2 regions of the Paenibacillus sp. CF095 genome follow, and region 1 is predicted to be linked to the other one. Evidence: predicted binding sites of a transcription regulator. Region 1 holds the regulator's gene; the other holds the start of a gene.
What was found. Region 1 encodes Rex, which represses fermentation and respiration genes when NADH is low (regulators of the CRP and FNR family bind a similar motif). Its sites were predicted from a motif close to TTGTGAAATATTTCACAA; they were not measured.

Region 1 (8,029 bases):
ATTGGTGCACCACGCGATGAGCGGGAGGCTAACCCCCTTGATGGTGTAAGCTTCGAACAGTTTATGGACCAGGTTCGGGAGAACCTGAAGGATACGCTGGATCATTACGAAGAGCGTGAAGCGCAGACTCAGATGTTCAGCAGTGTAAGGCAAGCCCTGGATGAAGAGAAACATCTCTTGATCGAAGCAGGAACAGGCACCGGTAAATCTCTGGGTTATCTCTTGCCTGCTATTTACGAAAGTGTGAAGCAGGAACAGAAAGTTATGGTCAGCACGCATACGATCAATCTGCAGGAGCAATTGAGAGAGCGGGACATTCCGATGCTGACTCAAGTGGTTCCGTTCCCGTTTAAGGCTGCTGTATTCAAAGGACGTGGACATTACCTGTGCCTGCGCAAATTTGAACACAAAATCAATAAACGTGAATTCGCTACACCCAAAGAGGATTATTTCACAGCTGCTCAGATGATTGTCTGGCTCACGCAGACCGAAACCGGAGATGATGAGGAACTTAACCTTAGCGGACGCGGAGGGGACTTCTGGGAGACGGTACAGAGCGAATCCGAGTCCTGTCTGGGAAGATCATGTCCATGGTTCCGCAAATGTTTCTACCATCGTGCCAAACATGAGGCCGGGTTGTCTGATATTGTAATCACCAATCACTCCAAATTATTTACGGATGTGAAAGCCGCGCATCAGCTGCTGCCAGCCTATGAGAGTCTTGTGATCGATGAGGCACATCATTTGGAGGATGTCGCTGGTAAACATCTTGGAATGCATATGAAATATTTCACCTTGGTTCATACACTGACCCGCCTGTTTAAAGACAGTCGTAATGGTCAGCTGCCTATGCTTCGTTCCCAGTTATCCGGGCATGAAAATTCGGTTCAATGGGGCTCCATGGTGGATCAGATGTTCCCGCTGGCTGTTGAGGTCAAGGAACTGTGGGATCGTATGAGCGATGCCTTGTTCGGTTTGTTGCCTGAACGAAGTGATGCTTCACCGGGAGAGACGGGGCAATTTTCACTGCGTCTGAAAGCTTCTCAGAAACCTGCAAAATGGCAGGAGTTGCAGGATCTGGAGAACCAGATCTATGTGACTCTGGGCGATTTGGTTCGCAAAGGGGACAAATTGCTGCTTGAGGTGAAAGAGGATCAGGATGATTATCAATCGGATAGTCTGATCACGGACATTACAGGATTGCTGAAAGATCTGACCACATTGAAGGAGAATCTACGTTTCTTCATGCGTATGGATGATGCCAAAACGGTGTACTGGATGGAAGCCAGTGGTCAGTTCCGAAGTAAATCTCTTCAGCTGTATGCTGTACCTGTAGATGTCAGTGCACAACTTAAGGATTTATTTTTTGATAAAAAGAAAAGTGTTGTACTTACATCGGCTACGCTTTCGGTAGATAAGTCATTCCAGTTCATGATTGAACAACTTGGCTTGCAGGAAGCTTCCGAGAATAATCGGTTGTTAACTTCGATGCTGCCATCACCTTTCAACTATCGCGATCAGGCACTTCTGGTGATTCCGCGTGATTTCCCGAGTGTGAAGGGCAGTGTGGGTGATGCGCACTTTGTTAATATGCTGGTGCGATCACTCGCAGAGACGGCAATTGCCACGCGTGGACGCATGATGGTTCTGTTTACTTCATACAAGATGTTGCGACAGGTCTATGATCCGCTGAAGGAAGCACTGTCTGGTAACGACATCTCGTTGCTTGGGCAAGGCGTTGACAGTGGAAGCCGCTCCAAGCTGACTCGCAGGTTCCAAGATGCCAAAGCTACGGTACTTCTGGGTACAAGCAGCTTCTGGGAGGGTGTAGATATCCCGGGAGAGGCGCTAACCTGTCTCGCTATTGTGCGACTGCCTTTCCAGCCACCGAATCATCCGTTGGTGGAAGCCAAGAGTGAGCTGCTTCAGGAACAGAAGAAAAATCCGTTCATGAAACTGTCCGTGCCGCAAGCGGTCATTCGTTTCAAGCAGGGATTTGGCCGGTTGGTGCGTACAGCGAAGGACAGAGGAATTGTCATTGTTTATGATACACGGGTGATTGAAGCGTACTATGGTAAATTCTTTTTATATTCTTTACCTGGTCCCAAAATGGAACACATGCTCACGGAGCAGATGGTTCCACGAATTACCGAGTGGTTGGAAAAACCTGCTAATGAACAAAAATAATGGTTGTTTTGTTCGTTATATCATTGCATGACACTATCGTTTGGCGTTAAACTTTATTAGATATTTCCGTATCCGATTAAAGCAGTTGCACGTAAGAACTTATAACCTAAATTACAAGGAGCATTCTGTATAAAATGTCACGTTTATCTTTGAGTTTATACAGGATGCTCATCTTTTCATCTATTATTTTATCGTGGCCTTGGTAAGGGGGAGCAAGAATGAAATCGGATAAAATTTCGGAAGCGGTGGTACGCCGTCTGCCTGTATACTTGCGTTATTTGAACGAGTTGCATCAGCGTGAGGTGGCTACTGTTTCTTCTCAAGAGCTTGGACAGAGGCTGGATCTGAATCCGGCCCAAATTCGTAAAGACCTGGCTTACTTCGGTGATTTTGGTCGTAAAGGGATCGGGTATGATGTATCTTATTTGATTGAGAAAATTCGTCACATTCTCAAAATCGATCAGCAAATTAATGTAGCTCTGGTAGGCGCGGGTAATCTCGGTCAAGCCTTGTCCAACTACAACGCATATCTGAAAGACAACATGAAGATTGTTGCTGTATTTGATGCATATGGACCGAAAATTGGTAGCCAAATCAACAGTTTGACGGTAAAACCAATGAATGAATTGACGGAAGCGGTTAAAACGGAAAACATCCGCATCGGTATTATCACGGTTCCGGATACGGAAGCCCAAAATGTTGCGGATCAGCTTATTGAATCAGGAATTGAAGCGATCCTTAATTTTGCACCAACAATTCTAAAAACACCGCCGCATATCCGCATTCACCATGCTGACTTTACAACGGATCTGCTTAGTTTGGCCTATTACTTGGAGACTGGAAAGGACGACGAGGAAGATGACAACAAATAGATGGGTAATTCACAACGGCAAATTTGCCGTTAATGAAGGCGGCACAACATGGAACGTGGTTCAAGGATACATGGTTGTCGAGGATGACAAGATTGTGCATATTGGTGAGACATTGCCGGATGGAGACAAAAATTGTACCAAAGTGGATGGAAAAGGACTGTTCTTCCTGCCGGGTCTGATCAATACGCATGGTCATGCAGCAATGTCGTTGCTCAGAGGGCACGGAGACGATCTTGCGTTGCAAGTATGGTTGCAGGAAAAAATGTGGCCGATGGAAGCGAAAATGACTTCAGAAGATGTATATTGGGGAACTTCCCTATCGGTGCTTGAAATGTTGAAAGGCGGAACTACAGCTTTCCTGGACATGTACGATCACATGGATCAAGTTGCCAAAGTTGTGGAGCAATCAGGCGTTAGAGCAGCACTGGCACGTGGTGTAATCGGGCTGTGCTCGGAAGAAGAGCAACTGCGGAAGCTGGAGGAGTCGGCAGCGTTTGCACGTGAGTGGAATGGACAGGCAGATGGTCGCATTACAACCGTAATCTCGCCACATGCACCATATACATGCCCTCCTGACTACATAGAGAAGCTTGTGCAGGTTGCGAACGACCTGAACCTTCCTCTCCATACACATATGTCTGAAACGCTTCGTGAAGTGGAGCAGAACGTGGCTGATTATGGACTGCGTCCTGTGGCACATCTGGAGAAACTGGGCTTTTTCTCCCGTCCATCCCTGGTTGCACATGCGGTGCATCTGAATGACGAAGAGATTGAAATTTTGGCCCGTCATGATGTGGCTGTATCCCATAACCCGGGAAGTAACCTGAAACTCGCTTCCGGTGTTGCGCGGGTTCCTGCGTTACTGAAAGCAGGAGTTACCGTGTCACTCGGAACAGACGGACCGGCAAGCAACAACAACCTGGATATGTTCGAGGAAATGAGACTGGCTGCATTGATCCACAAAGGTGTATCTGGTGACCCGACGGCAGTGCCAGCAGGCGAAGCGTTACTCCTCGGAACGTCATACGGTGCCAAATCCATCTTCTTGAACAATACCGGAGCACTCCAGGTTGGCATGAAGGCTGATTTTATCGCTTTGGACATTGAACAGGCACATTTCTATCCACATACAGACCTGATCTCGCATACCATCTACTCGGCTTCTGCCAAAGATGTAGAGCACGTATGGGTGGATGGGAAACAAGTGGTGAAACACGGCGAATGTCTGACGCTGGATGAAGAGCGCATTTTGCGTGAGTCTCAATTGGCATTTGATGGTCTGCTTGCTCGTTAATTGCAGGACAGAGCATCATAGGGAAAGGAAGTTCGGCTTTTGAAGAAAAAAAAGAAGTGGATATGGATTTCGCTGCTTGCACTGGTTCTGATTCTGTTTGGACTTCAGCGTTATTACGTCTATGTCACACAGGACCAACGTAAGGAAGAAGCGCTCGCCATACAAGCAGCACAGAAGCAACTGGGCATTACATCCTATGATGAATTGCGCAAGTACATCTGGGGAGACAAAGAAGGCTCTGACAACATCTACTGGACACTGATCGGTAAAAATAAGGATAACCAGGATGTTATGGTCTGGGTTAAATTCGATGCAAACAATCAACCGGCTAAGGGTGCAAACGCTGTACACAGTGAGCTGCTGCAGAATGGCATGTCCGAAGCGCAGATCCGCAATCGCTTCAGTTCTGAAGTTCCTGCCGGCGAGATTAAGCGAATCATGCCCGGAGTTGTGAATGGAATATATGTGTGGCAAGTGTATTATAAAGACGGTACGCATAACCACTATCGCTTTTATCGTTTTAGCAACGGAGAACAGGTGGACCTGGTCTACACACTCCCGAACAGCTAGAACAAATAGAGTGACATAACTAGAGAATTAGAGAAATGAAAGAACCGGCAGACGGAAATCCGACTGAACCGGTTCTTTGTGTTGTCTGTAAACATTTTTGATTTAAATAGTTAAAATTAATAATTTATTCATATTTTCGCCTTCGAAAATGTATATACGATGTGATATACTCAGATATGTACTCAAAGTTACATTCAAAAACAAATAATCCTGTCGAAATTCTCGCAGGAGTCAATGTGCACATATTCGTATATACCAATAAGCCAGTAGGTTAGGCCAAAATCTGGGAGGGGTAATTCACTTGAAGCTAAAAGTATTGCCTATTGCTTTAACTGCCGTCATTTCAGCCGTTGTGTTGTTTGGAGGTTGGTTTGTATATCGTCAGGTGGCCGTGCAGAATCCGATTGAAAAGATGGTTACCCAGTACGATGGAGTCAATGACGTTCAATTAACTATTAACCGCAATGACGTACAATTGAAACTGGATCTGCAACCTGATGTTGATTTGGGCAGACTGGTACAATATATTCACAAAGAAGGACAGACGTTAATTGGAACACGTTCACTAAAGTTGGATGTTGTGGATCATTCCAGTGAAGCACTGGAAAGTTGGTGGGGTGATGCGATGTTTACCGTAGCTCAGGCGATGGAGAACAAGCAATACACCGAGATTACACCAACGTTGTCAAAGATGGCGACGAATGGAATTAAGGTAAATACAGCGATGGATGACAACAATGTATATGTCAGTCTCAGAGACGGAGATGCCAGCAAGTTTATTATTCTGCCGCGTGTGCCCGGTCAGATAGGAGTGTGGCCTAATGCCTAAGTGGACAAAAGAAGTTGCCATCGGATTTTTTCCCGTATTGATTATTTTTCTTGCTTTTACTGGTGTTAATATTGTTCCGATTCTGATTGCAGCGGTGTTTGTCGGAGCTTTGCTGTTCATGATGCAAATGCGTGGCGGAATTACAGTAGGCGCTGCACAGGAACGTAAACGGAAGAAAAAAGGACCTTCCAAGCTTACTTTTGAAGAAATTGGCGGACAGGACAGTGCCAAGCAGGAATTGCGTGAAGCGCTTGACTTTCTCATCAAACATGAAGAAATTCGGAAGTTCGGGATTCGTCCGTTAAAAGGGATCTTGCTGACGGGCCCTCCAGGGACAGGGAAAACGTTGATGGCCAAGGCTGCTGCCCATTACACCGATTCTGTTTTTGTAGCAGCATCGGGTAGTGAGTTCGTGGAAATGTATGTTGGTGTGGGTGCCAGCAGAATTCGGGATTTGTTCAAGGACGCAAGAACCCGTGCCACCAAGGAAAATAAGGAAAACGCTATTATCTTTATCGATGAAATTGATGTCATTGGGGGTAAACGTGAAGGTGGTCAACAGCGTGAATATGATCAGACCTTGAATCAACTCCTGACTGAAATGGATGGAATCTATTCTTCTGATACGCCAAGAATCCTTGTTATCGCTGCAACAAACCGCAAAGAGATGCTGGATAGCGCCCTGACGCGACCGGGACGTTTTGACCGCCACATTCAAGTGGACTTGCCTGACAAAAAGGGCAGAAAGCATATTCTGGAACTGCATGCGGTGAATAAACCTCTGATGAAGGAAGTTAATCTGGAGAAAACAGCTGAAGAATCGTATGGTTTCTCCGGTGCACAGCTCGAAAGTGTGATGAACGAAGCAGCAATATACGCCATGCGGGACGGGCTGTTGAACATCGAACAGCGGCACTTGTCCCTAGCTATTGATAAAGTCATGATGGGTGAGAAGACAGACCGTGAGTCCAGTGTGGAAGAGAAGAAAAGGGTCGCCATTCATGAATTGGGACATGCCATTATGGCAGAACTTGTTCGTCCAGGCAGTGTTAGTCAGGTGGCACTTAGTCCGCGTGGACAGGCGCTGGGATATGTACGTCATAACCCGCAACAGGAACAGTTCCTCTATACGAAGCGCTTCCTGGAAGAGCAGATTATGATTGCACTCGGAGGAGCAGCTGCGGAGGAAATGTACTACGGTGGTCGTTCCACAGGGTCACGCAATGACTTTGATCAGGCAACCAATGTGGTACAGACCATGATGGCTTCGGGGTTGACTTCACTTGGGATTGTGAACATGGATATGGTCACAACCGAGGAACTGATGCGAGAGAATAAATTAATTCTGCAAGAACTGATGGAACAGACAAAGCGGTTGCTTGAAGAACAACGGACAATTTTCGACAATTCACTCGACATCTTGATTCGTGAGGAAGTTTTGTCTGGCGAACAATTTCGTTGTCAATTTCGTGACAGTGCCCTTCTACCAGCATAATTTATTTATGCTGGTTATTTTTTTTTACATTTCACTCGTGCTAAGATATTATTATATGTTGGGTCGAAATTTGTAATTTTCGGCGAACAGGGTACAATAGAGAAATAGAGAACCGAAAGGATGGAGCAGAACCATGTTTTTCAAAAAAATAGGAGTTGTCGGCGGCGGTACGATGGGGCAAGGTATTTCCCAGATGCTCGCAGCCAAAGGACTTGATGTGCTTCTCGTGGAGCATACAACACAAAAGCTGGATCATGCATATGACATGATCGAAACCAATCTGGATAAACAACTGGAGAAATGGGCGATTACAAAAGCGGAGAAGAAGTTGATTCTTTCCCGCATTACCAAGGTAGCTCATTTAGCTGAACTTGGAACTTGCGACATGGTCATTGAGACGATTTCAGAAGATCTGGATGCGAAAAAAGCAGTATTCAGCCAACTGGACCAAGTTTGTCCAAGCAATGTCATTCTGGCAAGTAATACATCCACGCTGAGTTTGACCGAGCTTGCAAGCTCGACCAAATACCCAGAGCGTGTTATTGGTATGCACTTTATTCACCCGGTATCCCGGGTTGATCTTGTAGAGATTATTCGTGGACTGAAAACTTCGGATACAACTTTCGAAGAGACCAGACGTTTTGTTGAAGAAGTAGCGGACAAAAAAGGAGTCATGATCTATGAATCCCCTGGATTCGTAACTTCCCGTTTGATCTGCCTGTTGATTAACGAAGCGTTGCATGTATTGCAAGAAGGTGTTGCATCTGCTGAAGATATCGATG
Region 2 (8,029 bases), 2.9 Mb from region 1:
GGCGACACTCATCATGCGTATAAAGACCCTCATGATTTTAGGATCTGTAACATTATGTTCAGTCCCGAAATGCTTGCTTCGGCTGGGCCTGATCTGAGAAAATCTAACGGCTTCCAGGCGCTGTTTGTTTTGGAACCGTTTTATCGTAATATTCACTCCTTTCCGAGTAAATTGGCTTTATCCATTTCCAGTCTGGAGTATGTAGAATCGCTGATATCGTTCATGATTGAGGAGTATCAGAGTAAACAGCAAGGGTATCAGACGATGTTGATCTCACGTCTTACGGAGATGGTTGTTTATTTGTCGAGGCAATATGATACGCAGGAGAAGGGGATCGAAGGTAATAATCTGATGCATCTGGCAAATGCCATTTCATTTATCGAAGATCATTATCTGGAGCCATTGTCGCTAGAGGATATTGCGGGGAAGTCGAATATCTCAATAAGGCATCTGAATCGGATTTTTCGATCCTATTATCAGATGACCCCGATCTCTTATCTGCAAAAGTTGCGTTTGGAGAAGGCGTGTCATTTGTTGAAAAACGGGAATATGTCCATCACGGAAATTTCGTATGAATGTGGATTTAACGACAGTAATTATTTCACCCGTCAGTTTAAGAAAGCCTTTGGCAAGTCTCCCAAAACATACAGGCAGACTCATTAATATCTGACCGAATATAAGACACCAAAACAGGGCCTCCTCATATGGAGGTCCTGTCTGCTGTCTCGGGAAAAATTCAATAGTCCAAAAGCCGTCCGTTGTCATGCCACTGACCGTACATTTTATTTTCCTTTGTGTTGGTTATGAACTTATCCAGTCTGCTCTGGAATAATGCTGGCTGATTCTTAACACTTTGGATCGTATCGATCCGAACGTTTTGATACAGGGTAGGGAAGGCCATGAAATTTGCATAAACCTGATGGTCTTCTTTCAGCCTTTGTTCGATCACACCATCAATAGTGAAAGCATTTGGCTTCATAACAGGAAGAACCTCTCTACCCTCGTCATGCATGAAGCCCAACTTTTCAAGTCGACGGACACGTTCCTTGTTCAATTCAGTCCATGAGCTACGTTTACTCCTAGGAGATAATCTCTGTGCTAATTGAGTCTCGGATATTTTCTTTTTGACTCCATCGATCCAGCCAAAACACAGCGACTCCTCAACCACGTCCAAATACAGCAGGGTATTCGGCACGGGTTTTATGCTTATCATTACCCAGCAAGATTTCTCAACTTTTCCATGCGTCTGCAACCAATTTCTCAATTCATTTCTCGACGTCACGGGGATACAATTTACATTTTCCATCCGATTGTCAACTATACTTGAGCCTGTTCCTGATACCAAAAGAGTGAATAGTCATTCATGATGGAGGCATGCCCTAATTGACGCAGCATGGTAGAAACATTGCCTCGATGATAGGTGCCGTGGTTAACAGCATGGAATACGATTTCCGATAAGCTGGTTTCGCGAACGCCGGCAAATGGATTATCGAGTAGAATGGTTTGCTCCAGATCCGCTTGGCCTCGTAACCACTCACTGTATTGTGCCGACAGGTCGGTAAAATGTTTGATGTACTCATCCACAGAACCGTGAATTTCACTATTTAGTGGTATACATGCTTGCAGTGCCTCGGGCATACCGGTGCCATTCAATACCTCGTACCACATTTTATCTACGGCGTAGATATGGCTGAGTGCGTGAGCAATGGTTGGAAACGAACTGTTCACTTCCTGACTCAGTACGGAAGAGGGCAGTTCCTTGATTCTGCCCAGGATGGTTTGAGTGGCCCATGCGTGGTAATTATACATTTGCTCCGGATGATTCATTGATAATCGTCTCCTTTAATTTCGCGATAGATTGGGTTAACTTACTGAGATGATTATAAAAAAAGAAGTATGACAACAGCGTGTCATACTTCTTCATAGAGCTTAAGTGCGTTTTGAAGTTGTTCTTTCAGGATGCCTCGTAATTCAATCGGTTCAAGCACCTCAGCACCACTTCCCAAACTAAGCAGAAACGACCAGAGCCATCTGGCTTGTAACGGTTGATGAACCTGGATCCGCATCGTCATACTTCCATCCTCGTGAAATTGCTTATCTGCCTGTTGAAAATGATCCATGGCTTCCGCGAGCGCTTCCGGGTTCACCCGAAATACCACATCACTAACCTGATCTTGCCATGACGGATCTGACACAACTGTCTCTTGGGGAAGCTCAAGGTGGGGTTGGAAGTGTTCCGATGTCAGTTGCACGTTCATCATCCGGGACAGTCGGAACTCGCGATAATCCTGCCGTGTCTGGCAAAATCCATAAACATACCAATTACGATATTTAAAATGAAGTCTTACCGGTTCCAGATGGCGGGGTGTATGTTCATTTTTTGTATTGATGTAGTCAAAACGGACAACCTGATGATCCGTAATACCTTTACGCAGATGAGGAAGGGCATCAGGTTCTGTTCGGCGTGTCTCCAGATCCACCGATAGGCTTGAGGTTTGATGCTCCGGTCCAATCGTTTGCAGACGTTCAATCGTGCCTTGTGCACGTGCATCTTCGAATACTGTGGATAGACTGCTCAGGACCGTGATCAGGGAATCCACATCATAAGAACCAAGCAAGCTTTTATCCATCTTGTATCCGTCCATCATGCCGTAGCCGCCTTTGAGTCCCTGATGGGAGACGACCGGGAAGCCGGCGGCACAGATTACATCAATATCCCGATAGATCGTTCTTGGGGACACCTGAAACTCTTCCGCCAAGGTGGAAGCAGACAATACTTCGTGGTTCAGCAATTTGTATATGATTGAGATTAATCGCTCCAATTTCAAAAGGTATCCCCGCCCGTTATTCCATTTTGTCATTACAGGCCATTATTATATCACGACATGGTGAACAACATGGAGGATCACAAAGGGTCTATAGGAAGTCATATCATCCAGTATGTTTGTTTCAACTTGGTTGAATAAGTTCTTAGGCGAGATGAAAAAAAGAGTGCTGGATAGCACCCTTTTGAAGACAAATTGTTGTTGCTGTTGTTGTGTTGAACAGTTACGTTAGCAAATCGGTCGAGGCTTAATATCGAGTGAATAGTCAGAGCCGGCTCTACTCTTCTTGCACGTTATAGAGAACCCGAGCGAGCAGATTCTGTCCATAGTTACCGAAGTTTTTACCAAAGATCGTTAAGCCCCGTTTGTTCAAAGGTTCGTCCGTAACCGCAATGCGGAAGTGAATATCGCTTTTGTAATCCAGCCCAATCTGGTCCAACGTCACGTCCGAGATGCGGCATCCGTCGATATAGCTGCCTTCCTGTGTAATCCGGATCAGCTTCAGCATGCCGTACTGATTCAAGTGCGGAGGCCACCATTCCGGGTTGAAGGTACCGCGTGTATTGCCAAAATCCCCCGGACTAGTCCAGCAGCCAATCTCAATACCGTTAATGTAGAAATAAATATCCGAAGGGTAATTGTCACAAAAGCCAGGGGCCTCCGATCCCAGTTCCATCGACAACTGAATTTCGCTAAACGACTGATTAGGCTTGAGATAGTTGGGAATCCGATATTCCAGATAACCTTCAGCCAGCCAGATCATCTCCGCATCAATTCGCAGTGGATCAGCAAAGTAACGCGGATCGTCGAACTCTCCAACAATGCTGTCCCGGGTAGCGAGACCACATGTAGGTGCAGCCTGATAATCGCTGTAATGACCGACCTGAATTTCCACCTCATAACGATTGTTAATCTCCTGTGAACGCAGATCAACCATCAATTTTTCCTCATTGAGATAACATATCTTCTGAATTCCATGTTTGCCAACGGCGGTGTTGATCTCGATCAATCCGCTCTCTTCAAGCTTCTTGATATGCATTGTGATGGCACCATTGCTCAGTCCTAGCTTGGTTGCGAGATCATTGAGATTAAGGCTTTGGTTCTTGGCCAGCAGCTCGATGATCTGAATCCGGATTTCCGAACTGAGCGCTTTGAAGATATTCACACCCGACATCAGATCTTTAATATAAATCATAGGTGGATTTCCTTTCCCCGTTCTGAACAAAGTCTTCGACACAGACATTTGCACATTTATATGTTTTATTTCAGATAATTATAAATCATTCCCTCATGGAAGGGAAGGGTGGAGAAATAGAAGCCAAAACCCTTGTGTATAGCGCAAATACGAAAATATAATCTATATTTTGTTCACTATTCCGGTTAAAATAAGTGTTAATCAGTTCACATATATTTGAAATATACCATTGAAATGTAATGTAACCGCTTTTATAATCCTATTATACCTAAATTGATTCATTACTTCATGAACCTAATTAACCATTTGATCAGGAAAGGTGGAGTTTGGTTTGGAAAAGTTAAGCAATGTGAAGAGGTTTAAGTGGAAACGGTTGGCGTTACCGGCATTACTTGTGATGGTATTACTGCTGGCAGGTCAGTCAAAAGCTTTGGCGGCGTTCTGGAATCTGACCGGAGATACCGCTGTTCATGATCCGTCGATTATCAAAGAGGGCAGTTCCTGGTACACTTTTTCAACCGGCCCGGGCATTCAAGTATTGAAATCCGATAATGGATCGTCCTGGTATCGTGTTCCACAAATCTTCTTAAGTAAGCCATCCTGGTGGGCTTCTGCCGTTCCGGGACAAAGCGGATTGGATGTATGGGCACCGGATGTAGAGCAGTATAACGGAAAAGTATGGCTCTATTATTCGATCTCTACCTTTGGCTCCAATCGGTCTGCAATTGGTCTTGCGTCTGCGAACAGTATTGGTGCAGGGCAATGGAAGGACGAAGGATTGGTGCTTCAAACCACGACCGCCAATAATTATAATGCCATTGATCCGAATCTGGTCATTGATGCTTCAGGCAATCCATGGCTGGCCTTCGGTTCTTTCTGGAGCGGTCTGAAGATTGTCAAGCTGGACAAAAATACGATGAAACCGACGGGAAGTATAACTTCCATTGCTGCGCGCCCGAATAACGGAGGGGCTATTGAAGGACCAAGTATTGTATATCGTGGCGGTTACTATTACCTGTTTGCTTCCATCGATTCTTGCTGCCAAGGGGTGAACAGTACCTACAAAATGGTCTATGGACGTTCGACCAGTATAACAGGCCCTTATGTGGACAAAAACGGAGTTAATATGCTGAATGGTGGCGGAACGATATTGGATACAGGCAATGTGAAATGGAAAGGTCCAGGTGGTCAGGACGTGTACAACGGTAATGTCATCGCAAGACATGCCTATGATGCAGAGGATAATGGCAATCCGAAATTGCTGATTAATGACTTGCTTTGGGACTCGAATGGCTGGCCGAAATACTGATTTGTTTTAAATAAATATAAAATGTTTTATAAAAGTGTTGACTAAAGTGATCTGGATTTGATAAATTTAACAACAGAAATCTTATTTCATCCAATTGAATACGGTTACAAGTCCAGATCAGGAGGGGTTCAGATGGTAAAGAAAAAGAGTTGGGTCACATTTATGCTTCTTATGCTGGTAAGTGCGCTGGTACTTGCGGGATGCGGAGGAAGCAGCGGTGCAAGTGGGGACAAGGAGTTAACATTTATGTTCCGCGGCGGTACAGACGAGCAGAAAGCATACCAAGCGGTGGTCAAGAAATTCGAAGAAGATCATCCGGGTGTGAAAGTCAAAATTATCGTAACGGCTGCGGATCAATATGCGACCAAGCTGAGAGCGGCAATTACAGGCAACAGCTTGCCTGACGTATTTTATATCAATCCGGGTGACGTGAAAGCGTATGTGAACAGCAATGTGCTGATGAACCTCACTTCGTATATTGAAAACAATCCGGATGTGGATCTCGATAATATCTGGAAATACGGCGTGGACCTGTATCGTTATGATGGAAAAATGGCAGGACAGGGCGATATCTACGGTATGCCGAAGGATCTGGGGCCATTTGCACTGGGCTACAACAAAACGTTGTTTGAAAAAGAGGGCATCCCACTCCCTGACAAGGATAAACCATACACATGGGAAGAGTTCATCAAGGTGAACCAGCAAGCGACCAAAGATACCAATGGGGACGGTAAACCGGATGTGTACGGTACCGGATTCAACGTACAGTGGGCACTGCAATCCTTTGTATGGAGCAACGGTGGGGATTGGTTGGATGAGACCAAAACTAAGGTAACGATTGATGATCCAAAATTCGCGGAAGCACTGCAATTCTTCGCAGATATGCAAAACAAATACAAAATCACACCTTCCATTGAGGAAGCGCAAACATTGGATACGTATCAACGCTGGATGAAAGGTGAAATGGCTTTCTTCCCTGTAGGCCCATGGGATATGAGTACATTTGAGAAATTACCTTTCGATTATGATTTGCTACCTTTCCCTGCGGGATCGACTGGCAAATCGGCAACATGGATCGGATCTCTGGGAATTGGAGTATCTGCGAAAACGAAACATCCAGAAGAAGCAGCAGCATTGGTGAACTACCTTACAGCTTCGAAGGAAGGCATGCAGCAACTGGTGGATGCCAAGGTACAGATTCCGAACTTGCTTGATATGGCAGACGAGTGGGCCAAAGATACATCCACGAAACCAGCCAACAAACAGGAATTCATTGATATCGTTGAGGATTACGGCCGGGCTCTGCCAGGTAACTACACGTACAATGCGGAATGGTATGACCTGTTCTTCACAGACATCCAGCCGGTATTGGATGGCAAGATTACAGCCGCAGACTATGTGAAGCAGCAACAACCGAAAATGCAAAAACTGCTCGACAAAGCGGTTGAACAAGAAAAGAAATCTCAGAAATAGTAGATAGGAAAGGGTGATGCCGGCAGCCTGCAATCATGCTGCTGGCATCATTCGTATTGGAACTTATTGGATTCCATACGGGCATGTGGCATTCGTTGATCGGCAAGGTTCAATCGAAGAATGCCACATGCTGATACTAGAAACAGGGGTGAACGCCGTGATTACGAAATCGAGTTTGTATCGCAAAGAGATGCTGTACGGATATCTGTTTATTTTACCTCCGATTCTTGGATTGCTGATCTTTGTCATGTTCCCGTTCCTCTACTCCCTTTATGGTTCCTTTACGGATTGGGACGGACTGGGACAGATGAACTTTATCGGTTTGGCCAACTTCAAGGATTTGCTCACGGATGACCTCTTCTACAAAGCGATGTTTAATACATTTTTCCTGATGCTTGGTATTCCGATTGGATTGTTGCTCGCATTGTTGCTGGCCATGGGTCTGAATCGTAAAATTCCCGGCACAACGACATTCCGTGTGATCTATTACATTCCAGTCATTTCTTCCCTCGCTGCGGTGTCCATTATGTGGAACTGGGCGTACAACGGGGATTATGGTCTAGTGAACCAGTTCCTTGATCTGTTTGGGATTAAAGGTCCTAACTGGCTCGCGAACAAAGACACGGTCAAACCCGCTCTGATTATTATGACGGTGTGGAAAGGTCTCGGATACACGATGTTATTGTACTTGGCGGCACTGCAAAGTGTATCACGTACATACTACGAAGCGGCTGAACTGGATGGAGCCAATGGGTTCCAGATCTTCCGCAATATCACCTGGCCTATGGTGAAGCCAGTTACCTTTTTCCTCATTGTTACAAATATCATTGGTGGTTCCCAAATCTTCACCGAGATGAACATTATGACACCTACGGGTGGTCCTGAATATTCTTCGGCATCAATCGTCTTCTACATCTGGCAGAAAGCCTTCAGTAACTTGCAGATGGGTTATGCCTCAGCGATGGCCATGATTCTTGGTATTTTCATTTTTGTCATTACCCTGGTGCAATTCAAAATGAACGAAAAATCAGCCTATGATGGGGATTGATTGTCAAGGAAAGGAGTGAACCGGAGATGTCTTACAGTCAAAAGAGGAAATTAACAAACTCGATCATTTTTATCGTACTTGCGATTGGGGCAATTGCAATGATTGCACCACTGATCTGGATGTTGTCCACGTCATTGAAGGAGAAGCAAGATGTGTTCGCGCTTCCGCCTGTATGGATA

Region 2: a site for Rex is predicted at 4,215-4,232, ahead of BLS69_RS17780 (arabinan endo-1,5-alpha-L-arabinosidase AbnA). Genes of this name have one in related genera too.

What each region holds. Positions count from the first base shown of each region.
Region 1 is NZ_FMZN01000001.1:1,055,349-1,063,377, forward strand. It holds gene dinG (ATP-dependent DNA helicase DinG) at 1-2,187, shown strand, start outside; gene BLS69_RS04760 (redox-sensing transcriptional repressor Rex) at 2,406-3,059, shown strand; gene BLS69_RS04765 (amidohydrolase) at 3,046-4,353, shown strand; gene BLS69_RS04770 (cell wall elongation regulator TseB-like domain-containing protein) at 4,393-4,923, shown strand; gene BLS69_RS04775 (hypothetical protein) at 5,225-5,752, shown strand; gene BLS69_RS04780 (AAA family ATPase) at 5,745-7,247, shown strand; gene BLS69_RS04785 (3-hydroxyacyl-CoA dehydrogenase family protein) at 7,381-8,029, shown strand, end outside.
Region 2 is NZ_FMZN01000001.1:4,000,701-4,008,729, reverse strand. It holds gene BLS69_RS17805 (helix-turn-helix domain-containing protein) at 1-663, shown strand, start outside; gene BLS69_RS17800 (YdeI/OmpD-associated family protein) at 737-1,306, opposite strand; gene BLS69_RS17795 (DinB family protein) at 1,318-1,827, opposite strand; gene BLS69_RS17790 (helix-turn-helix transcriptional regulator) at 1,911-2,828, opposite strand; gene BLS69_RS17785 (ArsR/SmtB family transcription factor) at 3,103-4,020, opposite strand; gene BLS69_RS17780 (arabinan endo-1,5-alpha-L-arabinosidase AbnA) at 4,418-5,329, shown strand; gene BLS69_RS17775 (ABC transporter substrate-binding protein) at 5,462-6,802, shown strand; gene BLS69_RS17770 (carbohydrate ABC transporter permease) at 6,960-7,850, shown strand; gene BLS69_RS17765 (carbohydrate ABC transporter permease) at 7,877-8,029, shown strand, end outside.